DNA from 2 places in the Streptomyces kurssanovii genome. Region 1 is predicted to be linked to the other one. Evidence: riboswitches for the same ligand, from Rfam matches in the RefSeq annotation. Region 1 holds a riboswitch; the other holds the start of a gene.
The links. A riboswitch is a leader RNA that binds a small molecule or an ion and turns the genes downstream of it on or off. The one in region 1 is predicted to bind S-adenosylmethionine.

Region 1 (14,788 bases):
CCGTACGGAGTCGATGCCGCCGGGCAGTTCGGTGGCGAGGGTGACCATCTTCGCGGTGCCGCGGGCGGCGTCGATCAGCTTGCGGACCTCGGCCGGGTCGGGGTCGCGGAGCAGTTCCTCGCTGTGGGCGCCCTTGCGGCACGGGGAGATGAAGGGCCCCTCGAAGTGGATGCCCGCGAGGTCGCCCTGCTCGACCAGTTCGGACAGGAAGCCGGCCCGGTGGGCGAGGAAGTCCATGTCGCCGGTGACGGTGGAGGCGACGAGTGTGGTGGTGCCGTGCCGCCGGTGCGTCATGACGCCGCGCAGGACGTCCTCCGCGGTGCCGGAGGTGAAGGAGGCTCCGCCGCCGCCGTGGTTGTGGATGTCGACGAAGCCGGGGACCACCCAGTGGCCGGACAGGTCGTGGACGTGGGCCTCCGCGGTGGAGGCTTCCGTGACGATCTTCGTGCCCTCGACGACGACGCGTCCGTTGTCGACGGTCCCGGTCGGCAGCACCACCCGGGCACCGGCCAGGACAGTGCTCGGCGGGTGGTGCGGGCTCCTGGCGTGGACCGTGCTCGTGGCGCGAGCGGCGCTGGCGGCCATCAGGCGGTTACCTCCGTGGCGAGTAGATCCCAGGCGAGCAGCCCTGCGCCCAGGCATCCGGCGGTGTCCCCGAGGGCCGCCGGGACGATCGTGGGCAGCTTCTGGAACGTCACACGTTCCTCTACGGCCGCCCGAAGGGGTGAGAACAAGGTTTCCCCGGCCTCGGCGAGGCCGCCACCGATGATCAGCGTGCGGGGGTCCAGCAGGGTGAGCGCGGTGACGAGGCCGTCGGCGAGTGCGTCGACCGCCTCCTGCCACACCCGGGTCGCCGCCTTGTCGCCCGCCTCGACCGCCCTGGCGCAGTCGGCGGCGTCGGCGGTGGGGTCACCGGCGGCGGCGGACCAGGCGCGGGTGACGGCGGCGGCGGAGGCCAGTGTCTCCAGACAGCCGCGCTGCCCGCATCCGCAGGCGGGGCCGCCGGGCCGTACGACGATGTGGCCGATCTCGCCGGCGCAGCCGTGGGCACCCGCCTCGATGGTGCCGGCGATGCCGATGGCGCCCGCGATGCCGGTGCCGAGCGGGACGAACAGGAACCGGTCGGTGCCCCGGCCGGCGCCGATGCGGCCCTCAGCGAGGCCGCCCGTGCGCACGTCGTGCCCGAGCGCCACCGGGACGCCGTCGAGCCTGCTGCTCAGCAACTCCCGCATGGGGACGTCGCGCCAGCCGAGGTTGGCGGCGTAGACGGCGATGCCGTGTTCGGCGTCGACGATGCCGGGCACGGCGACGCCGGCGGCCTCGGCGGCCTGCCCCAGGTGCTCCTGGCCGTGGGCGCGGAGATCGGCGGCGAAGCCGAGGATCGACTCCACGACGGCGTCGGGCCCGCGCTCGCGCCCGGTGGGCCGCCGTGCCTCGTGCAGGAGCGTGCCGTCCGCCCCGACCAGGGCAGCCTTCATACCGGTGCCGCCCACATCGAGGGCGATGACGTGTCTCACGGGAACAGTCTGGCGCGTGGAACGGGTAAAGGTCTAGTCCACTCGCCGAGATTGTTGCCACGCCATACAAACCGGGTGGGGCGGGCGCGGGGCCCGCCACGGGCGCTCCCCGCGCGCCCCATGCCCCGCGCGGGGCCGTGCGGGCGTTGTGAAAGTGAGACCGCAGTGGTGTAGACCTTGTACGCCGGATGGGGAAAGATCGCTCCTCATCTCACAGGACGTCGCGGGGGACCGACTGGGACAAACGGACAACACGTACTAGGTAGCAGAGGGTGGGGAAGAGCTGTGCAGCGGCGCTTCTTGGGTCTGACAGCGGCTGTCGCCGCACTCGGAATGACGGTTTCGCTCGCGGGCTGCGGCAGCTCCAGCGGTTCCGGGGACGGTGTCACGCTCAAGCTGGTGGCCGCCGACTACGACGTCGCCGGCGGTGAGAGCAGCAAGAAGTACTGGGCCGATCTGACGGCCGCCTTCGAGGCGGAGAACCCCGGCATCACGGTCGACGTCCAGATCGAGTCCTGGAACGACGTGGACCGCAAGGTCGCCGAGATGGTCAAGGCGGGCAAGGCCCCCGACATCGCGCAGATAGGCGCCTACGCCGACTACGCCGCGGCGGACAAGCTGTACTCCGCCGACCAGATGCTCTCCATCCCCGTCCAGTCCAACTTCCTGCCCCCGCTGACCGACGCGGGCGAGATGAAGCGCACCCAGTACGGACTGCCGTTCGTCGCCTCCACCCGGCTGCTCTTCTACAACAAGGAACTCTTCGAGGACGCCGGGATCAGCGGCGCCCCCGGAACGTGGGAGGAGCTGAAGGAGGACGCGGAGCTGCTCAAGCAGAACACCGACGTCGACTACCCCTTCGCGCTGCCGCTCGGCCCCGAGGAGGCCCAGGCCGAGACGATGATGTGGCTGCTCAGCGGCGGTGGCGGCTACACCGACGAGCTCGGCAGGTACGCGATCGACTCCCAGCAGAACATCGACACCTTCGAGTGGCTGAAGGAGAACCTGGTCGACGAGAAGCTCACCGGCCCGGTCGCCCCCGGCAAGCTCAACCGCAAGGACGCCTTCGCCGCGTTCACCCGGGGCGACGTCGGCATGCTCAACGGTCACCCCTCGCTGCTCCAGGCCGCGGAGAAGGCGGGCATCGACGTGGGCAAGGTCGCGCTCCCGGGCAGGAGCGGCGCCGCCGACACGGCGATGGGCGTGGCCGACTGGATCATGGGCTTCAAGCAGAACGGCCACCGCGCGGAGATCGGCAAGTTCCTGGACTTCCTCTTCACGGACGAGAACGTCCTGGAGTTCGCCGGGCAGAACGATCTGCTGCCGGTGACCGTCTCCGCCCAGGAGGAGATGAAGAAGGACCCGGATCACGCGGACCTCAAGGAGTTCCTGGAGGTGCTGCCGGGTTCCGTGCTGCCGCCGGTGGGCAAGACGTCGTGGGCCTCGGCCAGCGAGAACATCAAGAAGAACATCGGCGACGCCGTGGGACCGGGCGGCAGCCCCGCCCGCACGCTGGACCGGATCTCCCAGGACGCCAGGGCGGCCGAGAGCGCGGAGTGACTGCGGAGCCTCTCCACAGGCCGGTACGGGCGTCGGTGGGCACCGATATGTTGGATCGTATGACCGACGACCAGGCGCCTGAGGAGCAGGAGGCCGGCGACCGGCCCGGCGCTCAGGAGCTCTCCGAGCGGGACCGGGCCGTCCTGGCCATGGAACGCCGTTCCTGGCCGGGCCCCGGCGTCAAGGAGCGGGCCGTCAGGGAGCAGCTCGGCATCTCCCCGGTCCGCTACTACCAGCTGCTCAACGCCCTGCTCGACGACGCGCGTGCCCTCGCCCACGACCCAATCACGGTCAACCGGCTTCGCCGTGTGAGGGACGCGAGGAGAAGTCGCCGCTAGGGTCGACGGCATGGGCAGCTCCCCGTATGCAGAAGCCGCAGACTCCATGCCGACGCCGTCCACTCCCGCGGGCCGTGACGGCCTCGCGGCACTCCTCGAACGGCCCGGGCAGGCCGTGATCGCACTCGACTTCGACGGCACGCTCGCCGAGATCGTGCCCGACCCCGAGCAGGCGCGCGCCCATGAGCGCGCCGTCCCCGCGCTGGCCGCGCTCGCGCCGAAGGTCGCCTCGGTCGCGGTGATCACCGGCCGCCCGGCCGGGGTCGCCGTCCGCTACGGCGGCTTCTCCGGTGTCACCGGTCTTGACCACCTCGTCGTCCTCGGGCACTACGGCGCGGAGCGCTGGGACGCGGTCACTGGGACCGTACGCGCGCCGGCCCCCGATCCCGGGGTCGCGGCCGTGCGGGCCGAGCTCCCCGGCTTCCTCGACCGGATCGGCGCCTGGCAGGGCACCTGGATCGAGGAGAAGGGCCGGGCCGTCGCGGTGCACACCCGCCGCGCCGCGGACCCGCAGGCCGCGTTCGACGCCCTGCGTGAGCCCCTTGCCGAGCTCGCGTCCCGGCACGGCCTGATCGTGGAGCCCGGACGCATGGTCCTGGAGCTGCGCCCGCCGGGCGTCGACAAGGGCGTCGCGCTGTCCGAGTACGTGCGCGAGGTGGGCGCCGGGGCCGTGCTGTACGCGGGCGACGACCTGGGCGACCTCGCCGCCTACGGCGCCGTCGAGAAGTTGCGCTCCGACGGCGTGCCCGGCCTGCTGGTGTGCAGCGGCAACGAGGTCCCCGAACTGGCCGACCGCGCCGACCTGGTGCTCCCGGGGCCGGCGCAGCTGGCGGACTTCCTGGCCGCCCTCGCCCGGCGGGTCTAACCCTCCTCGCGCAGCGCCTGGAGCTGGTCGAGGAACCACTGCCGCGGCGGCAGCGCGGTCGCTGCCGCCGCCAGGCGCTTGGAGCGCTCGGCCCGCTCGTCGGCGGACATGGTCAGCGCCTCGTGGAGCGCCGCCGCCGTGCCGCTGACGTCGTACGGGTTGACGGTGATCGCGTCGTCGCCGAGCTCCTCGTGGGCGCCGGCCTCCCGCGAGAGGACCAGTGCGCAGCCGAGGTCGGTGACGACGGGCACCTCCTTGGCGACCAGGTTCATGCCGTCCCTGATCGGGTTGACCAGGGCCACGTCGGCCATCCGGTAGGCGGCCAGCGAGCGGGCGAAGTCGTCCTTGACGTGCACGACGACCGGCGTCCAGCCGGCCGTGCCGTACCGGGCGTTGATCTCGTCGGCGAGCCGGGAGACCTCCGCCGTGTAGTGGCGGTAGACCTCGAGGTCCTGGCGCGAGGGGTAGGCGAGCGCGATGTGCACGACGCGTTCGCGCCACTCGGGGTGCTCCTCCAGGAGTTCCTGGTAGGCCTGCAGACCGCGCAGGATGTTCTTGGACAGTTCCGTGCGGTCGACGCGCACGATCGTCCGGCGGCCTTCGCCCGCCTGTGCCCGCAGGGCGGCCATCCGCTCGTCGACATCGGGGCGCGCGGCACGCTCACGCAGGAAGTCGGCGTCGGCACCCAGCCCGTGGACGCCGAGCCGGGTCCGGTGGCGGCCCCGGCCGGGGATCCGGAATTCAAAGCTCGGCTCGTTGTCCTTCGGCCACAGCGACGTCCCGTCGTACGGCGCGAGGACGGCGGTGGCGCAGCTCTGGAAGGCCCGCAGCCACCGCTTGGTCAGGAACCCGAGCCGGTCGGCGCCGAGCATGCCGAGCAGCAGTTCCTCCGCGATGTCGCCGGGCAGCATCGCGAAGTACTCGGGGGGCGCCCACGGGGTGTGCGAGAAGTGGCCGATCCGCAGATCGGGGCGGAGTTCGCGGAGCATTCCCGGTACCAGGGCCAGGTGGTAGTCCTGCACGAGAACCACGGCGTCGTCGGCCGCCTCCGCGGCGAGCGCCTCGGCGAAGGCCCGGTTGTAGAGCCGGTACGCGCCCCACTGACGCCGGAACTCGCGGCCGAAGGCCGGCTCGAGGGGAGTCTGGTACAGCATGTGGTGGACGAACCACAGCACGGAGTTCGCGATGCCGTTGTACGCGTCGGCGTGGACGGCGGCGTCGATGTCGAGCATCCGCACACCGGGTTCGCCGACCCCGCGCCGGACCGCTTCGCGGTCGCCGTCGCCGAGGGCCGCGCACACCCACAGCGACTGCGCGTCGGAGCCGATGGCCGACAGGCCGGAGACGAGTCCTCCACCACCGCGGCGGGCGTCGAGCTCTCCGTCCTCGTTCAGCTCGTAGGAGACAGGGCCGCGGTTGGACGCGACGAGGATCTGGGCTGCGTCGGAGACCATGTGCCGAAATCTAGCCCGTACCGCAAAAGCTCAAACGTGCGTACGGCCCCGCGCAGGTCAGTGGTCACGGCGGCGGCCGCGGGTGGCGGCCACGGCGACGATGCCCGCCGCCGTCAGGCTCAGCGCGACGCCGCCCAGCAGCCACAGCTGCTCCGCCGTGCCGCCGGTGCGGGCCATCTCCACGTGACGGACCGGTTCCCCGCCGTGGAGGCCCTCGGCCCCGCCCGCGGCCCCCTCCGGGCCGCCCGCGTCCCGGGCCGCGGCGTCCGCGTCCGCGGCCCCGCCGTCCGTGCGCTGCCCGGAGGCGTCCGGGGCGGCCCGGTGCGCCGGCCGCTCACCGGGGAGCGTTCCCGGCGCCGCCGGCCCGGTCGGCACCGCCACCGCGGGGACGGCCGGTCCGAACGCCGCGGCGGCGGTGACCGCCAGGGTGCCGAGGAGCCGGGTCAGCCGTTCCGTGCCGCCGGAGGGCGTCTGCTTGCGGTGCCTGCCGCGACTGCCCGGGGATCCGGGGAACGACAGAACAAGAAATCCCATAAGTCCCATACATGGGAAATGTAGGCAAAATGACCGGTGAGTCCTGCTTATGCGGCGCGACGCGCCGCGTACTCACCGATCTCGAGCATCGGCGGGCGCTCCTCCGTGTCCACCGGGTGCGTCCGCGGTACGAACCCGTTCCCCACCCGCTCGAACTGCGTGATCGACGGGCGCACCAAGTGCGGGCGGGACAGCCTCAGTTGGGCCGTGCGATAGATCGTCGCGGCCATTCTGCCGAGCGCCTGCCCGTCCTGGTGGCGGTGCTTGCGGGTGCCGACGTCGACCTGGGCCAGCGCGTCCAGGCCCACCAGGTTCAGCGAGTCGACCAGCAGGCCGAGCTCCACGCCGTACCCGACGGGGAAGGGCAGCCGCTCCAGGAGCGAGCGCCGTGCCGCGTACTCGCCGCCCAGCGGCTGCACGAACCCGGCGAGCTGCGGCCAGTGCAGGTTGAGCAGCGGCCTGGCCACCAGCTCGGTCACCCGGCCGCCCTGGGCCGGTGTGCCGTCGGGGCCGGGCGCGGCGCCCCCGCCCAGCGGGCGGTCGTACATGGCCTTGACGAACTGGACGTCGGGCTCGGTCAGCAGCGGGCCGACGATGCCGGAGACGAAGTCCGCGGAGAATTCGCGCAGGTCCGCGTCGCAGAAGCAGACGATGTCACCCCCCGTCGCCATCAGCGAGCGCCACAGCACCTCGCCCTTGCCGGCCACCGCGGGCAGGCCGGGCAGTATCGCGTCACGGTGCACCACCCGGGCCCCGGCGGCCGCGGCCACCTCCGACGTGCGGTCGGTCGAGGCCGAGTCGATGACGACCAGCTCGTCGACGAGCGGGGTGTTCTCCATCAGCTCCCGGCGGATGATCGTGACGATCTCTCCGACCGTCGCTTCCTCGTTCAGCGCGGGGAGCACGACGCTGACGGTCGTGCCCTGCCTGACCTTGGCGGACATCAGCCTCTCGAGGGAGCGGTCGGACGCGGACCAGGAGCGCCGGCTCAGCCAGCGGGCCACCTCATCGAGCACTTCGCGTCTCCCTTGACAGTCGATCGACAGTCGGTCGTGTGATCCATCTCGCGGGTCGGACGACTATCTCAAGCGTCCGGGGCTTCGGTTACAGTCTTGAGCAACGCGAAGGACCCTCGCATCTCGGGGGGTCCCAGCACACAAACGCCCGGACCGCACGTCCGGAGCCATACCGCTCATCCAGAGGGGCAGAGGGAACGGCCCGTTGAAGCCCCGGCAACCCTCCCGCCGACCGCGAGGTCACGGTGGGGAAGGTGCCAATTCCGTCTCGTGGCGAAGTGCGTCACGAGGAAGATGAGGAGAAAGGGCCTCGCCATCATGGCTGCGCAGACCGTCGCAAGCACCAGCACCAGCACCTCCGCCACCGCGTCCACCTCCGTGGACCTCGGCCCCGCCGCCGCACTCTCGTGCCGCGAGTGCGGACAGCGTTTCGAACTCGGTCCCATCTTCGCCTGCGCCGAGTGTTTCGGGCCGCTCGAAGTCGCCTACGACCTGCCGAGCGGCAGCCCCGAAGAGCTCCGGAAGCGGATCGAGGCGGGCCCGGCCAACATCTGGCGCTACGCCCCGCTGCTGCCCGTCCCGGCCGACGTGGCCGACAAGCCGAACCTGAACCCGGGCTGGACCAAGCTGGTCAAGGCCGACAACCTCGCCCGCGAACTGGGCGTCACCGGCGGCCTTTTCATCAAGGACGACTCCGGCAACCCGACGCACTCCTTCAAGGACCGGGTCGTCGCCCAGGCCCTCGAGGCCGCCCGTGCCTTCGGCTTCACCACCCTGTCCTGCTCCTCCACGGGCAACCTCGCGGGCGCGGTCGGCGCCGCCGCCGCGCGGGCCGGTTTCCGCTCCTGCGTGTTCATCCCCCACGACCTCGAGCAGGGCAAGGTCGTCATGGCCGCGGTGTACGGCGGCGAGCTCGTCGGCATCGAGGGCAACTACGACGACGTGAACCGCTTCTGCTCCGAGCTCATCGGCGACCCGCTGGGCGAGGGCTGGGGCTTCGTCAACGTCAACCTCCGCCCGTACTACGCGGAGGGCTCCAAGACCCTCGCGTACGAGATCTGCGAGCAGCTCGGCTGGCGGCTGCCGGACCAGCTGGTCGTCCCGATCGCCTCCGGCTCCCAGCTCACGAAGATCGACAAGGGTCTTCAGGAGCTGATCAAGCTCGGGCTCGTCGAGGACAAGCCGTACAAGATCTTCGGCGCCCAGGCCGAGGGCTGTTCGCCGGTGTCGACCGCCTTCAAGGCCGGTCACGACGTCGTGCGGCCCCAGAAGCCGAACACCATCGCCAAGTCCCTCGCCATCGGCAACCCGGCCGACGGCCCGTACGTGCTGGACATCGCGCGTCGCACGGGCGGAGCCGTCGAGGACGTGAACGACGAGCAGGTCGTCGACGCGATCAAGCTGCTGGCCCGCACCGAGGGCATCTTCGCCGAGACGGCCGGTGGCGTGACGGTGGGTGTGACGAAGAAGCTGATCGAGGCGGGCCTGCTCGACCCGGCGCTCACCACCGTCGTGCTCAACACCGGCGACGGTCTCAAGACCCTCGACGCCGTCGCGGAGACCTCGCAGGCGACCGCCGTCATCCGCCCGAGCCTGGCCGCGTTCCGCGACGCGGGCCTGGCCGCCCACTGAGAACCTTGCTCCGCACTGCCACGCCGTACTCCGCCGAGAGGTGACGAACATGAGCGTCAACGTCCGCATCCCCACCATCCTCCGTACGTACACGGGCGGCCGGGCCGAGGTCCCGGCGGAGGGCGCGACCCTCGCCGAGGTCATCGCGGACCTGGAGAAGAACCACACGGGCATCGCCGCCCGTGTCCTGGACGACCAGGGCAAGCTGCGCCGGTTCGTCAACGTGTACGTGAACGACGACGATGTCCGTTTCGAGCAGGGCCTCGAGACGGCCACGCCGGACGGTGCGGGCGTGTCGATCATCCCCGCCGTCGCCGGCGGCTGACGGTATCGGGGGAGCGGACGCCAAGCTTTCCCCAGGGATTTACCCGCAGTTACTGAATTGCCCCCTCCGCCAGAGAAGCGGAGGGGGCAATTCTGCATGGTTGAGCGCGGTAGAGTTTGGGAAGCCCCCTTCGCCGGCCGCTCGAGAATGCCTTCAAGTTCCGCAAGAATGCGGCCAAACCATGCGATCGAATTGCCACTTAGGCGTTATTTGCCGGGCCCGACTTGCCCCGGAATTCCATGAATTGACACGGATCGGTCGTTCGGTCCTGCCCAGATTTCTCGTCCGATTGACCTGTTGCAGAGGGCAGTTGGGCAGATACATTCAGCCGCGGTCGACGCGTTCCGGCGCACACCCCTCCTGCTGGGGTGGAGGTCTGACCCGGGTCCGCGAAGTGCGGTCCTGCGCAAGGGCCAGTAATAGGGGAGTTAGGCATGGCTCAGGGCACCGTCAAGTGGTTCAACGCGGAGAAGGGGTACGGCTTCATCGCGGTCGACGGTGGTGCGGATGTTTTCGTCCACTACAGCGCGATCCAGATGGACGGATACCGCACCCTTGAAGAAGGTCAGCGAGTCGAATTCGAGATCTCGCAGGGCCAGAAGGGTCCGCAGGCGGACATGGTCAAGCTCGCCGTCTGATCCAACTGATCGAGGCGCGATCGGCCACCGACGCACTCACGCATGAGGGGCTCGCCTCCCGGCCACCGGGAAGCGGGCCCCTCACGCGTGTCCGGACACCGCCGCGGCCGCCGAGCCTTCATCGGAGGCGCGCGTGCGTCCACCCTCCCCCAGAGCTTCGCCCGGGTGGTGTCCCCACCGACCGCCGGCCCTCATGGAGCCTTCGAAGGCGCTTGCACTCTCAGGGGTCGAGTGCTAATCATTGGCGTTAGCACTCTCCCAGTGAGAGTGACAGAACTTGGATCGGGTCGGTGAGGTCCGTGAGCCTGGTGGGGCAAGGAACCACAAGGCGCGCAGGCCGTCCGTCGCGGGCGCCGGATGCGATCCGAAGCAATCCACCCCAGTCCGGGAGGACCACTTCACATGGCCAAGATCATCGCGTTCGACGAGGAGGCACGGCGCGGTCTCGAGCGCGGGATGAACCAGCTCGCCGACGCCGTCAAGGTCACCCTTGGCCCCAAGGGTCGCAACGTCGTCCTCGAGAAGAAGTGGGGCGCCCCCACGATCACCAACGATGGTGTTTCCATCGCCAAGGAGATCGAGCTCGAGGACCCGTACGAGAAGATCGGCGCCGAGCTGGTCAAGGAAGTCGCCAAGAAGACGGACGACGTCGCCGGTGACGGTACGACCACCGCGACCGTCCTCGCCCAGGCGCTCGTCCGTGAGGGCCTGCGCAACGTGGCCGCCGGCGCCAACCCGATGGCCCTGAAGCGCGGCATCGAGAAGGCCGTCGAGGCCGTCTCCGGCGCCCTGCTCGAGCAGGCCAAGGACGTGGAGACCAAGGAGCAGATCGCCTCCACCGCCTCCATCTCCGCCGCTGATGTCCAGATCGGTGAGCTCATCGCCGAGGCCATGGACAAGGTCGGCAAGGAAGGCGTCATCACCGTCGAGGAGTCCCAGACCTTCGGTCTGGAGCTCGAGCTCACCGAGGGTATGCGCTTCGACAAGGGCTACATCTCGGCGTACTTCGCCACCGACATGGAGCGTATGGAGGCGTCCCTGGACGACCCGTACATCCTGATCGTCAACTCCAAGGTCGGCAACGTGAAGGACCTCCTTCCGCTGCTGGAGAAGGTCATGCAGTCCGGCAAGCCGCTGCTGATCATCGCCGAGGACGTCGAGGGTGAGGCCCTGTCGACCCTGGTCGTCAACAAGATCCGCGGCACCTTCAAGTCCGTCGCCGTCAAGGCCCCGGGCTTCGGCGACCGCCGCAAGGCCATGCTGAACGACATCGCCATCCTCACGGGCGGCACGGTCATCTCCGAGGAGGTCGGCCTCAAGCTCGAGAACGCCGGCCTGGACCTGCTGGGCCGCGCCCGCAAGGTCGTCATCACCAAGGACGAGACCACGATCGTCGACGGTGCCGGTGACAGCGACCAGGTCCAGGGTCGCGTCAACCAGATCCGTGCCGAGATCGAGAACAGCGACTCGGACTACGACCGCGAGAAGCTCCAGGAGCGCCTCGCGAAGCTGGCCGGCGGCGTGGCCGTCATCAAGGCCGGCGCGGCGACCGAGGTCGAGCTCAAGGAGCGCAAGCACCGCATCGAGGACGCCGTTCGCAACGCGAAGGCGGCCGTCGAGGAGGGCATCGTCGCCGGTGGTGGCGTGGCCCTGCTCCAGGCCTCCTCGGTCTTCGAGAAGCTCGAGCTCCAGGGCGACGAGGCGACCGGCGCCAACGCCGTGAAGCTCGCGCTGGAGGCCCCGCTCAAGCAGATCGCCGTCAACGGTGGTCTCGAGGGTGGCGTCATCGTCGAGAAGGTGCGCAACCTGCCCGTCGGCCACGGCCTGAACGCCGCGACCGGTGAGTACGTCGACATGATCGCCGAGGGCATCATCGACCCCGCGAAGGTGACCCGCTCTGCTCTGCAGAACGCGGCCTCCATCGCGGCGCTGTTCCTGACCACCGAGGCCGTCATCGCCGACAAGCCGGAGAAGGCCGCCGCGGCCGCTCCGGGCGGCATGCCGGGCGGTGACATGGACTTCTGATCCGCTCGCGGATCGGCGGACCGGTTTCACACCGAGGGCGGCACCCCTGCACGGGGGTGCCGCCCTCGGGCGTTCCCCGGCGGCGCACGGGGCACGACGTACGCCCGCGCCCGGGCGCGGACGTGGGCCCGGAGTCCGCCCCTGGGGGTGACCGGCTCGAGGTGGGGCAAACCCCCTGCCGGATACGGCAGTTGGTCCCGTGGGGCCGGGAGCGTAAATCCGGGAGGGTCGTGCCATGGCAATCACCCGAACGTTCCGGCTCCGTCCCGCCGTCACCGTCGCGTTGACGCTGCCCGCCCTCGCGACCACGCTGGTCGCCCTCCCCGCGCCGTCCGCGGAGGCGACCGGCCGTCCCGTGTCGACCGTCCGGTGGGGCCCCTGCCCCGGGACCGGGCTGGACCCGCGGCAGGAGTGCGGGACCGTGTCCGTGCCGCTGGACCACGCCGAGCCGCGCGGCCCGCACATCGCGCTCGCCGTGTCCCGGCTGCGCAGCGAGAAGCCCGAGGCCCGGCGCGGCACCCTGCTGATCATCCCGGGCGGACCGGGCAACCCCGGTCTGCACGAGCCCTCACGGCGGGGGAAGGCCCTGCCGCAGTCGGTGCGCGACGCGTACGACGTCGTCAGCTTCGACCCGCGCGGCGTCGGGCGGTCCGCACCCGTCAGCTGCGACCTCCCGCACGAGGACCTCGCCATGGAGCGCCTGCGCCCCTGGCCGGCCCCCGACGGCTCCGTCGACCACAACGTCGCCGCCGGCCGCCGCCTCGCCGACGCCTGTGCCGAGAACGGCGGCGAGGTCCTGCGTACCGTCAGCACCCGCAACGAGGCGCGCGACATCGACCGTATCCGCGAGGCGCTCGGAGAGCGGAAACTGTCCGCGTGGGGCGTCTCCTACGGCACCTACGCCGGTGCCGCCTACGCGCAGATGTTCCCCCACCGCACGGACCGGTGGGTCCTCGACAGCAACGACGACCCCGATCCGGAGCGGGTCGCGCGGGGCTGGCTGGCGAACTACGCGGTCGGCGTCGAGGACGTCTTCCCCGACTTCGCCGCCTGGGCCGCCGACCCCGCCAACCCGGACCGGCTGGCGGGGACACCGGAGGAGGTACGGCCCCTCTTCCTCGCCCTCGCCGCGCGCCTGGACCGCGAGCCGATCCCCTGGCCGGGCGCCAACCCCGAGGAACTGAACGGCAACGTGCTGCGCCAGACGCTGCTCGACAGCCTCTACTCGCCGAGGCGGTTCCCGGTCGTCGCCCGCGTGATCGCCGCCGCCCGCTCCGGCGCCGAGCTGCCGGCCCCGAACACGTCGGCGGACGAGGCCATGCAGAACACGGTCGCGGCGTCGGCGGCGACCATCTGCAACGACGTGGACGCCTGGAGGGACGACCAGGCCTCCTACGAGAAGGCCGTGGCCGACAGCCGGGAGCGCCACCCGCTGACGGCCGGCATGCCCGTCAACGTGATGCCGTGCGCCTTCTGGGAGCTCGGCCCCACCGAGCGGCCCGTCCGCATCACGCCGCACGGCCCGTCCAACGTCCTGCTCGTCCAGAACGACCGTGACGTGGCGACCCCGCTCGCGGGCGCGAAGAACATGCGGGCGGCCCTCGGGGACCGTGCGCGGATGGTCGTCGTCGACGCGGCCGGCCACGGGGCCTACGTGGACAACGGCAACGAGTGCGGCGACGCGACCGTGACCCGCTTCCTGCTCACCGGGGAGCGCCCGGCGCGGGACCGTTACTGCGCCTCCTGACCGGCCGGCGCGGGGGCCGGACGCGGCCGGCCCATCGCGGCGGCGACCAGCAGGTACGGCACGGCGAGCAGCGCGAAGACCGTGCCGTGGGAGGCGTACGGCGACAGTGCCGCGTACGCGCCGTACGCCAGCAGCGAGGCGATGTTGGTGCCGAGGCCCGTCAGCGAGGTGATGGTCGCCCGGCTCCTGCCGGTGATCGCGGCCTGGAGGCGTACGTCGGCCAGCACGTCCGCGAGCTGGAAGACGAGGAACGCGACGGCGAGCAGGGCGAATCCGGCGGGCGTGCCCGACAGCGCGCCCGCCGCGAGGGCCGCGGCCGCGGCGGCGACCAGCGCCCCGGTCGCCCGGACCGACAGCCGTTCGCCTGCCGTCACCAGCAGCGAACCGAGCGTCACGCCCACCCACACCACCAGCACCAGCAGGGGGACGGTCTCCGTCGCCACGCCCGTGGCGGCGGCGAGCAGCGGTACGTACTCGTCCAGCACGCCCCAGACCGACGTGATCACCACGGCGAGGACCATCGCCCGCCGGACGGGACGGCTGCCGCGCACCTCGGCCAGTCCGGAGCGCAACGTGGCGAGGTAGCCCGGCCGTTCGGCGGTGTCGTGGCGGGTGGTGGCGCGGTGCTCGGGGAGCGTCGCGCCGGCCGCGGCGCACAGCAGGCAGGCGCCGATGCTGCCCGCCCACACCAGCGCGTTCCCGCCGAAGGCGAGCACGGGCGCGGCCGCGGCCGTGGCCGCCGCCGTCGCGGCCATGCCGAAGGCGGCGGCCCGGCCCATGATCCGGCCGTAGCGGTCGGTCGCGCCGAGCCGTTCGAGTTCGTCGTGCACGAGGGCTTCCATGGAGCCGGAGCGCAGGGAGCCGCCGACCGCCCAGAGCGTGAAGCCCGCGGCGTAGGCCGCGTAGGAGGGGGTCAGCGCCCACAGCGCGAATCCGGCGGCGGTCAGCAGCGGGCCCACGACCAGCGTGACTCGGCGGGACACCGCGTCGGCCCAGACACCCGACGGCACTTCGACCAGCAGGCCTACGACGCACCAGATGGCGAAGAGGGAGGAGATCTCGGCGGTGGTCAGGCCGTGTTCGGCGAAGAGCAGGGCGTAGAGGGGGTAGAGGAGGACGAAGTCCTCAAGACCCGCG
Region 2 (14,788 bases), on a different contig from region 1:
CGGCCTGCACGTGACGGGCGGTCTCATCGCCTTCCTGCTGGTCCTGGGAAGGACCTACGCGGCCAGGAGATTCACCCATGAGCAGGCAACCGCCGCCATCGTCGTGTCCTACTACTGGCACTTCGTCGATGTCGTCTGGATCGGCCTCTTCGCCACGATCTACATGATCAAGTAATCGGCGCGGGCGGTTCGTCCCCGAGCGGACGCCGCCTGAAGCAGACACAGTCCAGAAGCATCGACGCAGAAGATCCTGACACCGGGGTAATCCGTGAAAAAGCTCTCCGCACGACGACGCCATCCGCTGGCGGCGGTCGTCGTCCTACTCCTCGCGCTGGCGGCCACTGGGGGGCTGTACGCCGCGTTCGCACCCGCGGACAAGGCGCAGGCCGACACAACCGCCCAGTCCCTCGCCATCAAGGAGGGGCAGAAGCTCTACACCGTCGGCTGCGCAAGCTGCCACGGAACCGGCGGTCAGGGCACCTCAGACGGCCCGTCCCTGGTCGGTGTCGGCTCCGCCGCCGTCGACTTCCAGGTCGGCACGGGGCGCATGCCCGCCCAGCAGCCCGGCGCTCAGGTGCCGAAGAAGAAGAACATCTACACGCAGGCCGAGATCGACCAGCTCGCGGCCTACGTCGCCTCCCTGGGCGCAGGTCCGATCACGCCGACCGAGAAGCAGTACAGCCCGGAGGGCGCGGACATCGCCAAGGGTGGCGAACTGTTCCGCAACAACTGCGCCCAGTGCCACAACTTCACCGGTGAGGGCGGCGCGCTGACCGAGGGCAAGTACGCCCCGAGTCTGGAAGGGGTCAGCCCCAAGCACCTCTACGAGGCCATGCAGACCGGCCCGCAGAACATGCCCTCCTTCCCCGACACCACGATGCCCGAGCAGCAGAAGCGGGACATCATCGCGTACGTCAAGACCGTGAACGGCGAAGACACGCCGACGCCCGGCGGCTTCGCGCTGGGTGGCCTGGGCCCCGTCAGTGAGGGTCTGTTCGGCTGGATCTTCGGTCTCGGTTCGCTGATCGCTGTTGCCATCTGGGTCGCGGCCCACACCGCTAAGGCCAAGAAGTCATGAGTAGCCAAGACATTCCAGAAGAGAACCTGCCCGCAGAGCAGGGCGCCGCGCACGACGCGGCCCACGGTGGCAGCACCACCGTCGCGGAGCGCCACGACGATCCGTTCGCCGACCCGGGACTGCCGGCCCACAAGCCGCGCATCCAGGACATCGACGAGCGGGCCGCCAAGCGCTCGGAGCGCGCCGTCGCCTTCATGTTCACGCTGTCGATGCTGGCCACGATCGGCTTCATCGCCGCCTTCGTGATCTTCCCGGTCGACAAGATCGTCTACATCTGGCCGTTCGGGCACATCAGCGCGCTGAACTTCTCGCTGGGTGTGACGCTGGGCCTGGCGCTCTTCTGCATCGGCGCGGGCGCCGTCCACTGGGCGCGCACCCTGATGTCCGACGTGGAGGTCGCCGACGACCGGCACGCGATCGAGGCCGAGCCCGAGGTCAAGGCCAAGGTCATGGCCGACTTCGCGGACGGTGCCCGGGAGTCCGCGATCGGACGGCGCAAGCTGATCCGCAACACCATGTTCGGCGCGCTGGCCATGGTGCCGCTCTCCGGTGTGGTCCTGCTGCGCGAGCTCGGCCCGCTGCCCGAGGACAAGCTCCGCAAGACGCTGTGGGCCAAGGGCAAGCAGCTCATCAACATGAACACCAACGAGCCGCTGCGTCCCGAGGACGTATCGGTGGGTTCGCTGACCTTCGTCATGCCCGAGGGCCTGAAGGAGAGCGACCACAACTTCAACACCGAGATCGCCAAGGCGGCCGTGATGATCGTCCGGCTCCAGCCGGAGGACATCAAGGACAAGCGTGAGCTCGAGTGGTCCCACGACGGCATCGTGGCCTACTCGAAGATCTGCACGCACGTCGGTTGCCCGATCAGCCTGTACGAGCAGCAGACGCACCACGTCCTCTGCCCGTGCCACCAGTCCACCTTCGACCTCTCCGACGGCGCCCGCGTCATCTTCGGTCCGGCCGGTCACCCGCTTCCGCAGCTGCGGATCGGTGTGAACGCCGAGGGCAACCTCGAGGCGCTCGGCGACTTCGAAGAGCCCGTCGGTCCTGCCTTCTGGGAGCGCGGATGAGCACTGCAACGGATACGAAGAAGAAGGCGCCCGCCGGCGAGCGGGTGGCCGACTGGGCGGACGGCAGGCTCGGGATCTACTCGTTGGCCAAGGCCAACATGCGCAAGATCTTCCCGGACCACTGGTCCTTCATGCTCGGTGAGATCGCGCTCTACAGCTTCATCATCATCATCCTCACGGGTGTGTACCTGACGCTGTTCTTCCACCCGAGCATGAACGAGATCGAGTACCACGGCTCGTACGTGCCGATGCAGGGCATCCGGATGACCGAGGCGTACGCCTCGACCCTGGACATCAGCTTCGACGTCCGCGGTGGTCTGCTGATCCGGCAGATCCACCACTGGGCCGCGCTGATCTTCCTCGCCGCGATGTTCGTGCACATGATGCGCGTGTTCTTCACGGGCGCGTTCCGCAAGCCGCGTGAGATCAACTGGCTGTTCGGCTTCCTGCTGTTCGTCCTCGGCATGTTCACCGGTTTCACCGGTTACTCGCTCCCGGACGACCTGCTCTCCGGCACCGGTGTCCGCTTCACGCAGGGCGCGATCCTGGCGACGCCGATCGTCGGCACCTACCTGTCGATGTTCCTGTTCGGCGGGGAGTTCCCGGGCCACGACATGGTGGCGCGGTTCTACTCGATCCACATCCTGCTGCTGCCGGGCATCATGCTCGGGCTCGTGGTGGCCCACCTGATCCTGGTCTTCTACCACAAGCACACCCAGTTCGCGGGTCCCGGCCGTACGAACAAGAACGTCGTCGGCATGCCGCTGCTCCCGGTGTACATGGCCAAGGCCGGCGGCTTCTTCTTCCTGGTCTTCGGTGTCATCGCGCTGATCGCGGGCATGTTCACGATCAACCCGGTGTGGGCGCTCGGTCCGTACCGTCCGGACCATGTGTCCACCGGCGCCCAGCCCGACTGGTACATGGGCTTCGCCGAGGGCCTCGTCCGAGTGATGCCCGGCTGGGAGATCAACCTGTGGGGCCACACGCTGGTCCTCGGTGTGTTCGTCCCGCTGGTCCTCTTCGGTGTCGTCCTCGCGGTGCTCGCGGTCTACCCGTTCATCGAGTCGTGGATCACGGGCGACAAGCGCGAGCACCACATCCTGGACCGTCCGCGCAACGCTCCGACGCGGACCGCGCTGGGTGTCGCCTGGGTCACCGGCTACGTGATCATGCTGCTGGGTGGCGGAAACGACATCTTCGCGACGCACTTCCACCTGTCGATCAACGCGATCACCTGGTTCGTGCGCATCACGTACTTCGTCGGACCGGTCCTCGCGTTCATCATCACCAAGCGGATCTGCCTGGGTCTGCAGCGGCGCGACAAGGACAAGGTGCTGCACGGACGCGAGTCCGGCATCATCAAGCGCCTGCCGCACGGTGAGTTCGTCGAGGTGCACGAGCCGCTGGCACAGGGCGACCTGTACAAGCTCACCGCGCACGAGCAGTACAAGCCCGCGGAGATCGGCCCGACCGTCGACGAGAACGGCGTCCGCCGCAAGGTGAAGCTCACGGAGAGGCTGCGCGCCAGGCTCAGCAAGAGCTACTACGGCGAGCACAACCAGATCGACAAGGCCACCGCGGACGAGTACAAGGAGATCACGAGCGGCCACGGCCACCACTGATCGTCCGACGGACACGTCCGGCAGACCCGTCGCCACAGCGAAGGGCCCCGTCCACTCGATGGACGGGGCCCTTCGCCGTGCCCGGGGCTGGATAGGGTGGTATCCACCCCTGTCGGCTTGTGGACCCTGGAGCGGACCATGAACGTTGTGACCCCAGTAGGCGGCGACAGCGTGGCGGCCCACTCCTGGCCGAGCGTGCTGAACGCCCTCCTCGAGAACCGCGACCAGAGCGCGGACGCGACGGCGTGGGCCATGGACCGGATCCTCAGCGGCGAGGCCACCGACGCGCAGATCGCCGGCTTCGCGGTCGCCCTGCGCGCGAAGGGCGAGACGGTGGAGGAGATCACCGGTCTGGTGCGGACGATGTACCGCCACGCCAACCTGATCGAGGTGCCCGGGGGAGGTGTCGACATCGTCGGCACCGGCGGCGACGGCGCCAAGACCGTCAACATCTCCACCATGTCCGCGATCGTCGTCGCCGGTACGGGCGCGAAGGTGGTCAAGCACGGCAACCGCGCCGCCTCCTCCGCGAGCGGCGCCTCCGACGTCCTGGAGAAGCTCGGCGTCAATCTGGAGCTGACCCCGCGGCGGGTGGCCGAGGTCGCGGCCGAGGCCGGCATCACCTTCTGCTTCGCCGTGAAGTTCCACCCGGCGCTGCGGCACGTCGCCATGGCCCGCAAGGAACTGGGCATCCGGACGGTCTTCAACTTCCTCGGCCCGCTCACCAACCCGGCGAAGGTGACCGCGCAGGCGACCGGCGTCGCCGACGCCCGGATGGCGCCGATCATGGCCGGGGTGCTGGCGGAGCGCGGCTCCTCCGCACTGGTCTTCCGCGGTGACGACGGGCTCGACGAACTGACGACCACCTCGACCTCCCATGTCTGGGTGGTGCGGGACGGCGCCGTGCGCGAGGAGACCTTCGATCCGCGGGACATCGGCATCGAGCTGGTCCCGGTCGAGGCGCTGCGGGGCGCGGACGCGTCGTACAACGCCGACGTGGCGCGCCGGTTGCTGGGCGGCGAGACCGGGCCCGTACGGGACGCCGTGCTGCTCAACTCCGCGGCGGCGCTGGCGGCCCTGGAGCCGACCGACGGCACGCTGAACGAGCAGCTGGCGGCCGGTGTGGCACGGGCGGCACGGTCGATCGACTCCGGCGCGGCGAGGGCCGCGCTGGAGCGCTGGGTCGAGGCCAGCAACGCGTAGCACGGCCCGGGGCGCGGTCCGGATGATGGACCGCGCCCTTGCGTCCGCCGCGACGTGTGGCAGGATGCTGGCCAAGGTCATGAGTGACAGCGATTACGGCCCCGGCCCGCTGTCCGGCAACCCTCCGTCCGTGGCGGGGTGCCCCGGGTGAAGACCAGGCCGCAGGCAGCGAGGTCTGTGGCAAGCGCGGACCCCCGCGGCGTCATCGACCGCCGCGTCCCTGGGGTCCTGGTCCTCAAGGGAGCAGTCTCGTGAGCAAGCGAATGCGATAGGGCGTCTCCGCCCCTTCTTCACCACCCTCCGCACGGCGTCGCCGTGTGCCGAGGCGATCCCGTATCCGGGTTCTGAAGCCGATTCGTCTTTCTCCCCCTGCCTTCGGTGGGGGCCCCAGCTGGGAGATACCGCCATGTCCGTGTACCCGAACGCCGCCGAGACCGCTGTCGCCGACGCCGCCGACCCGTCCCTCTGTGCCCCGCTGCCGGTCCTCGGCCGGGACGTCACCGTCCCGCTGGTCACCGGCGGCGAAGTCACCTACGCCGCCCTCGACTACGCGGCGAGCGCCCCGGCGCTGCAGCGGGTGTGGGACGACGTGGCCGCGTACGCCCCGTACTACGGCAGCGTGCACCGGGGCGCCGGGTACCTGTCCCAGCTGTCCACCGACCTGTTCGAGAACAGCCGGGCCGTGGTGCACGAGTTCCTCGGCTGCCGCGACGGCGACGAGGTGGTCTTCACCCGGTCGACGACCGACTCGCTGAACCTGCTGGCCGCCGCGCTGCCCGACGGATGCGAGGTGTTCGTCTTCGAGACCGAGCACCATGCCTCGCTGCTGCCGTGGAGGGACGCCCGGGTGACGTACCTCGACGCGCCCCGCACGCCCGGTCAGGCGGTGCGGACGCTGGAGCACGCGCTCGCCCACCGCGACCCGCACGGCCCGGCGCTGGTCTGTGTGACGGGCGCGTCCAACGTGACCGGTGAGCTGTGGCCGGTGCGCGAACTCGCCGCGGCGGCCCACGCGCACGGCGCCCGTATCGTGCTCGACGCCGCCCAGCTCGCGCCCCACCACCCGCTGTCCGTCCAGGAGCTGGATGTCGACTGGGTGGCCTTCTCCGGGCACAAGCTCTACGCGCCGTTCGGTTCCGGTGTGCTCGCCGGCCGGGCGGACTGGCTGCGCGAGGCCGAGCCGTACCTCGCGGGCGGCGGCGCCTCGCGCACCGTCGCACGCCGTGCCGACGGCGGGGTGGAGGTCGAGTGGCACACCACCGCCGCACGGCACGAGGCCGGCTCGCCCAACGTGATCGGCGTCTACTCGATCGCCGCCGCCTGCAAGTCGCTCACCGAGGCCGGTTTCGACCGGCTGGTCGCCCGCGAGCAGCACCTGATCGCGAAGGTCCGCGAAGGGCTCGCCGAGGTGCCGCAGGTCCGGGTGCTGTCGCTGTTCGGCGACGACGCCCCTCGCGTCGGTGTCCTCTCCTTCGTGGTCGACGGCTGGAACAGCTCGCACTTCGCCGCGGCCCTGTCCGCCGAGTACGGCATCGGCGTCCGTGACGGACTCTTCTGCGCCCACCCGCTGGTGCGCACCCTGCTCGGCAGCGACCCGCAGGACGTCGGCGAGTGCGGCGCCCCGGAGGCCGGGCCGGGGGAGAGGTCGCTCAACGCCATCCGGGTCAGCTTCGGTGCGGGTACCCCCGACGAGCACGTGGAGAGGTTCGTGCGGGCCGTGGGGGAGCTCGTCCGCGACGGCGCGCAGTGGAAGTACCGCACCGAGGACGGGCGTTGCGTGCCCGACCGCGGCTGACTCAGGCCGCGAGCCGGGTGCCCAGCAGCACCATCCGCAGAGCGCGTTCGGCCGCGTCGGCGAGGAACTCGCCGGCCCGGTCCAGCGCTTCCGGCAGCGGAACCGGCGCCGGCACGATCGACCCGTAGGCGTCCACGCCCGCGGCCCTGACCTCGTGCACGCCGTGGCCGAGCGTCCCGGCGAGAGCCAGCACCGGCACCCCGGCGGCCCTGGCACGGTGCGCCACCTCGGCCGGGATCTTCCCCCGCACGGTCTGGCCGTCGAGCGCCCCCTCCGCCGTGATCACCAGGTCGGCGCGGGCCAGCCTGGCGTCCAGGTCGACATGGTCCAGCAGCACGTCGAACCGGGGGAGCAGCCGCGCGCCGAGCGCGGCCAGCCCCGCGCCGAGCCCGCCCGACGCGCCCGTGCCGGGGGCGGTCCGCAGGTCGACGGTGGCCGGCAGGGCGGCGGTGAGGTGGGTGGCCCAGTGTTCCAGCGCGGCCGAGAGCTCCTCGACCTGCGCCGGGCTCGCGCCCTTCTGAGGGCCGAAGACCCTGGCCACGCCGTGCTCGCCGCACAGCACGTTGTAGGGGTTGCAGGCCACCAGGATCTCGGCCGCGGCGGTACGCGGGTCGAGGCCGGCGCCGTCGATGCGCGCGAGACGCGTCAACTCCCTTCCTCCCGGCCTCAGCTCATGCCCCTGGTCGTCCAGGAGCCGAACGCCGAGGGCCTGGAGCGCGCCCGCCCCGCCGTCGGAGGTGCCCGAGTCGCCGCAGCCGACCAGGATCCGCCGGGCACCGGTGTCCAGCGCCGCCCGGATCAGCTCGCCCACACCGTAGGTGGTGGTGCCGCCCGGGTCCCGACGGTCCGGCGGCACCAGGGCCAGCCCGGCGACGGCGGCCATCTCGACCACCGCGGTGCCGTCGCCGAGCAGGGCGAAGTGGGCCGGTACGGGAATGCCGAGCGGGCCCGTGGCCCGGCGGCGCACCAGCCGGCCGCCGGTCGCCGCCGCCAGCGCCTCGGCCGTGCCCTCGCCGCCGTCGACCAGCGGGACGAGGTCGATCTCGGCGTCGGGCGCGACCCTGCGCAGCCCTTCCGCGATCGACTCCGCGGCCTCCCGGGCCGTCAGGGACTCCTTGAAACCGCTGGGTGCGACGGCGATACGGATGGGGGTACGGCTCATGGCTGGGTCTCCAGAAGGACGGGCACGCCGAGCAGCGGCCAGACGGTGAGGGCGAAGAGCAGCACGACGGCGGCGCTGAGCGGCGCGAGGAGGCCGGACAGTCGCAGCAGATCGCGCGGGGTGAAGGTGGGCACACCGTCCGGCGGGTCGGCGAAGAGCGTGACCGGCTTGGCGGAGGCGGGCAGCGTGTGGCAGAACCCCGCCGCGGCGGTGGACGCCAGCGCCGCGGCGACGGGGTTGACCCCGGCGGCGACGGCGGCGGCCACCACCAGCGGTACCAGCACGGACGAGCGGGCGGAACGGGACTGGAGCACGAGGTGCGCGGCGGTGCTGACCACCACGATCACCGCGAGGAACAGCCACGCCGGCAGGTCCCCGGGCAGCCCGCCCACCAGCCACCCGGCCGCCCCGGACTCGGCCAGCGCCACCCCCATCGCGGTCGTCGCGGCCATGAACAGCAGCAACGGCCAGGGCACCGTCCGCAGCCCGTCCTTCAGCCGTACGGTGCCGAGCGCCGGCGATGCCGCCACCACCGCGCCGATCAGGGCCACCACCGCCGGCGGCACCCCGTGCAGCGGCTCGCTGCACCACAGCGCCACGACCGTGCCCAGCAACAGCAGGCACCGTGTCTCCGCGGTGGTCAGCGGACCGGTCACCGCCGTGGGGGAGTGCTCCTGGAGCAGCGCGGGCGTGATCCTGACCGGCCCTTGGCGCTCCGCCCGCGACGTGGTGGTCAACAGCACGGTCTCCGCCGCCAGGTGGGAGGAGACCACCGCCAACGGGAGACCCAGCAGCAGCCATTCGACGAAGCCGAGCCGCTCACCGGTCTGCTCCCACAGCACGCTCACCGTGATCAGATGCGCGCCCGCGCCGATGAGGGTCGCGACGGCCGACAGCAGGACCACCGTCGGGAACAGCAGCGCCAGCATCACCACCAGCCGCCGCCGGTCGGCGAGCGCCTTGGCGAGGGCGAGGAACACCGGCATGGCCAGCGCGGCCCGGCCCGACGTGGCGGGCACCGCGAACGCGGTGACCACCAGCGCCGCGGTCGTCAGATGCACCAACTGCCGTACGGTGCGCGCCCCGCCGACCAGGAACGCGGCCGCCCGCCCTGCCAGCCCTGTCCTGGCGACGGCGGCCGCCAGGACGAACGCGCAGATCAGCAGCCAGACCGTCTCGTCACCGAGGGTGGCGAAGAGGGTGTCGGCGCTGATGACGCCGGTCGCGGTGAGCGCCAGGCCCGCCCCGAGGGCGATGTAGGTGTCGTCGACGGGCGCGGCGATCCAGGCGCAGGTGGCGAGAGCGAACACGGCGAGAGTGAGCCGTGCTTCACCGTTCAGCGACGGGAGGACGGTGGGGACGGCGAGCAGCGCGCAGACGCTGAGCGCCGCGCACAGCCAGACCGCCTGGCGGAGGGAGAGGGTCACGACGAACAGTCTTGGAGCGGGCCGTGAGCCGCCGATGAACCGCGGATGAGGGAAAGTTCATCCGTGGGCGCACCCTTTGCGTGGTTCTACGGCATGCGGTAGCCCATGCCCCGTACCGTCTCCAGCCGTTCGGCGCCGAGCTTCTTGCGCAGCGCCCGCACGTAGACGTCGACGATGTTGGAGCCGGGGTCGAAGTCGTAGCCCCACACATGGGAGAGGATCTGCTCGCGGGACAGCACCTGGCCGGGATGGCGCAGGAACAGCTCCAGCAGCACGAACTCACGTGCCGTCAGGTCCACCGTCCGCCCCGACGCGCGCGCCCGGCGGGTCCGCAGGTCCAGACCGAGGTCGCCGCTGCGCAGGACCGTGACCTCGGGGGCGCGGGCCGCGGTACGGAGCCGCAGCCGTACCCGCGCCAGCAACTCCTCGAAGCGGAACGGCTTGGTCATCCAGTCGTCGGCGCCGCCCTCGAGACCGGCGACGGTGTCCCGTACCGAGTCGCGGGCGGTCAGCACGACTACGGGCAGGGTCACCCGGGACTCGCGCAGCTCGCGCAGCACGGTGAAGCCGTCCCGGCCGGGCAGACCGATGTCCAGCAGCATCAGGTCGAAGCCGCCGGACAGGGCATGGCCGAGAGCGGTGTCGCCGTCGGCGGCGACCGTGGTGGTGAAGCCGTTGGAGCGCAGCCCCTTCTCGACGAAGGACGCGATCCGCTCCTCGTCCTCGGCGATCAGAATGCGGTTCACAGCGCGTCCTCCATGACGAGTACGAAAGTCGCCCCTCCGCCGTCGGTGCGGCGCAGTTCCACGCGGCCGCCCCGGTGCCCCTCCGCGATGGCCCGGACGATGGACAGGCCCAGCCCGGCGCCGCTGGTACGGGCGCCGCGCCGGGCGGTACCGCGCCGGAAGCGCTCGAAGATCACCCCGGCGTCCTGCTCCTGCACACCCGGCCCGCTGTCGGCGACGTACAGCTCCAGCCGGTCCTCGAGCGCGCGGGAGCCGATCCGTATCCGGGCGCCGGGGACGGTGTGCTGCACCGCGTTCTGCGCCAGCTGCACCATGGCCTGGGTGATGCGCTGCGGATCGAGCACCGCCTCGCGGTCCGCGACCTGGTCCAGCACCCAGTCACGCTCGCCCAGCGCCCGCGCCTTCACGAAGACGTCGGCGGTCAGCTCGCCGAGCTGCACCGGCTCCGGACGGATGAAGTCCGGCCGCTCGGCCTTGGCCAGGAGGAGCAGGTCCTCCACGATCCGGCTCATCCGGTCGAGTTCGTCGGTGACCAGACGGACCGTCTCGCGCTGCTCGGCCGGATCGTCGCCCATGACCTCCAGATGGCCGCGCACGATGGTGATCGGGGTGCGCAGCTCGTGTCCGGCGTCGTCGACGAACTGCCGCTGGCCCGCGAAGGCCCGTTCCAGCCGGTCGAGCATGGCGTTGAAGGTCTCGGCGAGCGCGGCGATGTCGTCACGGCCCTGGACCGGGATCCGCTGGGTCAGGTCCTGCTCGGTCAGCTGCTCGGCGGTCGCCCGGACCACTCGTACGGGTGCCAGGATGCGGCCGGCCACCACCCATCCGATGCCGGTCGTCAGCAGCAGCGCCACACCGGAGATCACCAGCAGCGTGCGGAACGCGTCGTCGGCGATGGACCGCTCACCGTCGGCGTGGAACGCGACGACGAAGGCCGCAGGGTGACCCGGCCGGGCGGAGTCGATGGTCACCTTCGCCCAGCGCACCTCACCCGCCGGCCGGTCGAGGACGCCGGAGGAGGACTTGGACTCCAGGATCGCGGACAGCGAGGTCCGGTCGGGGTGCAGCGCGACGGAGGCGCGTATGTCGCGTGACTGCCGTATGACGTGGAGGCTCTGCCCGGCCGGGCGGGTCAGCCCGAGCAGCTCCTCGTCGGGATCGGAGTACTGGCGCTGAAGGAAGACCCGCAGCAGCTTCTCCGGGTCGGTGAAGGTGCGGCCGGTGTCCGGGTCGACGCCCTGGGGCACGAAGTTCCCGAATTCCTGGGTCTCCTGGGTGAGCAGCTGGTTGATCCGGTGATCGATGTCCCGCAGCAGCAGTGACCGGGTGGTGGTGGCGACGGCCGCCAGGGCCACCGTCATCATCAGGAGCAGCCAGAGCAGGATGCGGACCCGCGCGGAGATCCGGCGGTCAGTTCTCTTCACCGGTGTCGTCGTCGTCGTCGTCGGTGGCCGCCGGACCCGGCACGACGGCGTCGCCGGTGGGGCGCGGGCTCGTCGGCGTGCCGCTCGGGCCGCCCGACGGGCTGCCGCCGGGGGTGGCGGACGGCGCGGGCGAGGCGGGACGCGGAGTGGCGTCCAGCTCGACGGCCGGCGGCACCCGGGGCGTTTCCGGGGCGTCGGTCAGGGCGTAGCTGGTGGCCGCGATACCGAGCGGGATGGCGACGACGGCGGCGAGGGTCGCCATGCGATGGGTGAAAGCCATACCGGTCATCCTCGGGTCCTGGCGGAAGGCCCGGATGAGGCGCAGATGAGGATTCCTTCATGAACGGCCCGCAGTGCCCCCGGCCGTGAACGGCCCGCGGGGCGCCCCGGCCCGGGTCCGCACGCCCGGGGGGCCCGGCCCGCCGGACCGGTCCTACGCGTCCAGCCCGATGGCGAACGCCGCCTCCAGGTCGTGCTGCGAGTAGGTGCGGAAGGCGACGTGCGTATCGGTCCCCTCGACACCGGGGATCTTGCTGATCCGGCCGGGGATCACGTCCGCCAGGTCGTCGTGCCTGGCCACGCGCACCATGGCGATCAGGTCGTAGGTGCCGGTGACGGAGAAGACCTCGCTGACGCTGTCCAGCGCGGCGATCGACTCGGCGATCTCGGGGATGCGGTCCACGCTGGTCTTGATGAGCACGATCGCGGTGATCACGGCTGGCTTTCTCCCTCGGTCGCTGCGGATGCGTTCACTCTAGTCCCACGCCCGTAGCGGCCCCACGCGTAGACGAAGCCCGCCCCGAAGCCGACCAGGTGCGCCAGATACGCGACGCCCGGCCCGCTGCCGGCGCCCCTGGCGGCCAGCCACTGGAGGACGAACCAGAAGATCAGCACCGCCCATGCGGGGAAACGCAGCGGCAGGAAGAAAAGGAAGGGGAACAGGCTCGTCACCCGTGCCCTCGGGAAGAGGAAGAGGAACGCCCCGAGGACGGCGGAGATCGCCCCGGAGGCCCCTACCAGCGTCTGCTCGGAGTCGGCGTTGACGACCGCGAAGGCGAGCAGCGCGAGGCAGCCGGCGCCGATGTAGAAGAGCACGAACTCCAGCTGCCCCATCCGCTCCTCGGCCATGGCGCCGAAGACGAACAGGAACAGCATGTTCCCCAGTAGATGCAGCCAACTGCCGTGCACGAACAGCGCGGTGAGCGGAGTCAGCAGGGCGCCCGGGGAGCCGGCCGTCAGCTCGGCGGGGATCACGCCCCAGCGTTCGAAGTACCCCGCCTGGGCGACGAGCAGCCGGTCACCGAGGCCGTACACGGGGTTGAGTCCGGACACCGGGCTGATGACGAAGATCGCGCAGCAGACCGCGATCAGGCCGTACGTCACCGCGGGCCCCGCGGCCGCGTTCCTGAGCGCTTCCCTGGCCGTGCCCCACCAACTGATCATGGACAGAGCATGGCGTAGCAGGACCGAACGGTACAGAGTGCCTCGCCGCGACATCGGGTACCCGCGAGGCCGTAGGGTTACAGGCAGTACATCCGCAGTTCGACGGCGCACCGCGGTACCGCATCCGCATGAGACAAGAGGACGGCACGATGACGACGGTTCCCTCGCCGACCGCCGATACCAGGTGGCGCTGCACGCTCTGTGGCAATCTGACGCGCTTCGACGTCACACGCTCGTCGAAGGTCGTCGAGTACGTCCATCTGGACCTGGCGGGCGAGCCGACCGTGGAGGAGCGCGAGGTCGTCAGTGAGACCATCGAGTCGGTCCGCTGCCGCTGGTGCAACGCGGTGGACCAGATCGAGCTGGTGGACAGGCCGGGAGCCGGTTCCTGAACGGAGCGGCCCCCATGGGTGGTAGGGGTGACGGATCGTGGAGCAGCCTGAGAACGGCGGCGGGCCGGCCGGTGCGGCCGGTGACGCCGCCGAGGCGCTCGACCGCCCGCTGCCGGAAGGTGTGAGGCGACGGGTCGTCGCTCTTGTCTCCGACGCCTTCGGCGGCCTGACCGTCGCCGAACTGCCCGCACAGCTCCGGCAGTACGCCCGGTTCACCCCCACCCGGCGCGCCAAGTTCGCCGGGAACGCGATGGCCGCCGCACTCGAGGGAGACCCCCTCTTCCGCCAGCGCATCGGCGAACGGCTCGGCAAGGCCCAGCCCGAGCTGGTCAAGGCACTCGAGTCCGGATCGCCGCCCGCCGCCGCGGACCCGGCCGACGTGGCGGCGGCCGCCTATGTGCTGCGCCCCGCCGGCTGGGTCAAGATGGTCGCCGCCGCCGGCGAGGAGGCCCAGCGGGCCGACGCCGAGCGCGCCGACGAGGCCGGCCGGCGCGAGCTCGACCGGCTGCGCGAGGAACTGGCCCATGCCCGCGACCAGATCAGAACCGAGACCGAGCGGCTGCGCGCCGAACTCGACAGCGCCCGCAAGGAGAACGAGTCGCTGCACCGCAAGCTGCGCAGCGCCCAGGCCGATCTGAAACGGGGCGAGGCCGCCCTGCGCCACCGGGACGCCGAGATCGACGGCGTCCGGGCCCAGGCCGCGGCCCAGGTATCGGCCGCCGAGAGCGAGACGCGGCGGCTCAAGGCACGCCTCGCGGAGGCGGAGGCGGCGGTCGAGGCGGGACGCCGGGCCGCCCGCGAGGGCCGTTCCGTCGAGGACATGCGGCTGCGGCTGCTCCTGGACACGGTGCTCGACGCGGCCCAGGGGCTGCGCCGGGAGCTGGCCCTGCCGCCCGCGGGCATGCACCCGGCCGACACGGTGGACGCCGTGGAACCGGGGCGGATGTCGCCCAAGGACATCGCGGCACGGGCGCTCTCCGAGACGGACCCCGCCCTCCTCGACCAGCTGCTGGCGCTGCCGCAGGCCCACCTCGTCGTCGACGGCTACAACGTCACGAAGACCGGCTATCCGACGATGCCGCTGGAGAAGCAGCGGCTGCGGCTGCTGGGCGGCCTGTCGATGCTCGCCGCCCGGACGGGCGCCGAGATCACGTGCGTGTTCGACGGGGCGGAGCTGGCCGCTCCGGTGCTGCTGGCGCCGCCTCGCGGGGTGCGGGTGCTGTTCTCCAAGGCGGGCGTGACGGCGGACGAACTGATCCGTCAGCTGGTGCGGGCGGAGCCGCCCGGCCGGCCCGTGGTGGTCGTCTCCACCGACCGGGAAGTGGCCGACGGCGTCGCGAAGGCGGGCGCCAGGCCGGTCGCGTCCGCCTTGTTGCTGAAGCGGCTTTCGCGCGTCTCGTAACTCCCGCGGCATATGACCGAT

Region 2: it holds a riboswitch for S-adenosylmethionine, as region 1 does, so the genes downstream of both, AB0K36_RS27245 (aminotransferase class V-fold PLP-dependent enzyme) here and thrC (threonine synthase) in region 1, are expected to answer to the same signal.

The regions. Positions count from the first base shown of each region.
Region 1 covers NZ_JBFAQK010000008.1:110,134-124,921, forward strand. Annotated here, with positions in the region: gene nagA (N-acetylglucosamine-6-phosphate deacetylase) at 1-585, opposite strand, end outside; gene AB0K36_RS09240 (ROK family protein) at 585-1,517, opposite strand; gene AB0K36_RS09245 (extracellular solute-binding protein) at 1,851-3,077, shown strand; gene AB0K36_RS09250 (DUF3263 domain-containing protein) at 3,137-3,415, shown strand; gene otsB (trehalose-phosphatase) at 3,426-4,280, shown strand; gene AB0K36_RS09260 (alpha,alpha-trehalose-phosphate synthase (UDP-forming)) at 4,277-5,734, opposite strand; gene AB0K36_RS09265 (hypothetical protein) at 5,792-6,277, opposite strand; gene AB0K36_RS09270 (glucosyl-3-phosphoglycerate synthase) at 6,316-7,284, opposite strand; SAM riboswitch class I at 7,458-7,585, shown strand; gene thrC (threonine synthase) at 7,603-8,916, shown strand; gene AB0K36_RS09280 (MoaD/ThiS family protein) at 8,966-9,241, shown strand; gene AB0K36_RS09285 (cold-shock protein) at 9,676-9,879, shown strand; gene groL (chaperonin GroEL) at 10,282-11,904, shown strand; gene AB0K36_RS09295 (alpha/beta hydrolase) at 12,140-13,651, shown strand; gene AB0K36_RS09300 (MFS transporter) at 13,636-14,788, opposite strand, start outside.
Region 2 covers NZ_JBFAQK010000052.1:32,197-46,984, reverse strand. Annotated here, with positions in the region: gene ctaE (aa3-type cytochrome oxidase subunit III) at 1-175, shown strand, start outside; gene qcrC (cytochrome bc1 complex diheme cytochrome c subunit) at 269-1,078, shown strand; gene qcrA (cytochrome bc1 complex Rieske iron-sulfur subunit) at 1,075-2,151, shown strand; gene qcrB (cytochrome bc1 complex cytochrome b subunit) at 2,148-3,773, shown strand; gene trpD (anthranilate phosphoribosyltransferase) at 3,912-4,976, shown strand; SAM riboswitch class IV at 5,052-5,169, shown strand; gene AB0K36_RS27245 (aminotransferase class V-fold PLP-dependent enzyme) at 5,383-6,771, shown strand; gene AB0K36_RS27240 (glycerate kinase family protein) at 6,773-7,933, opposite strand; gene AB0K36_RS27235 (SLC13 family permease) at 7,930-9,360, opposite strand; gene AB0K36_RS27230 (response regulator transcription factor) at 9,447-10,106, opposite strand; gene AB0K36_RS27225 (sensor histidine kinase) at 10,103-11,467, opposite strand; gene AB0K36_RS27220 (small hydrophilic protein) at 11,517-11,810, opposite strand; gene AB0K36_RS27215 (Lrp/AsnC family transcriptional regulator) at 11,964-12,245, opposite strand; gene AB0K36_RS27210 (rhomboid family intramembrane serine protease) at 12,242-12,973, opposite strand; gene AB0K36_RS27205 (hypothetical protein) at 13,123-13,365, shown strand; gene AB0K36_RS27200 (NYN domain-containing protein) at 13,403-14,767, shown strand.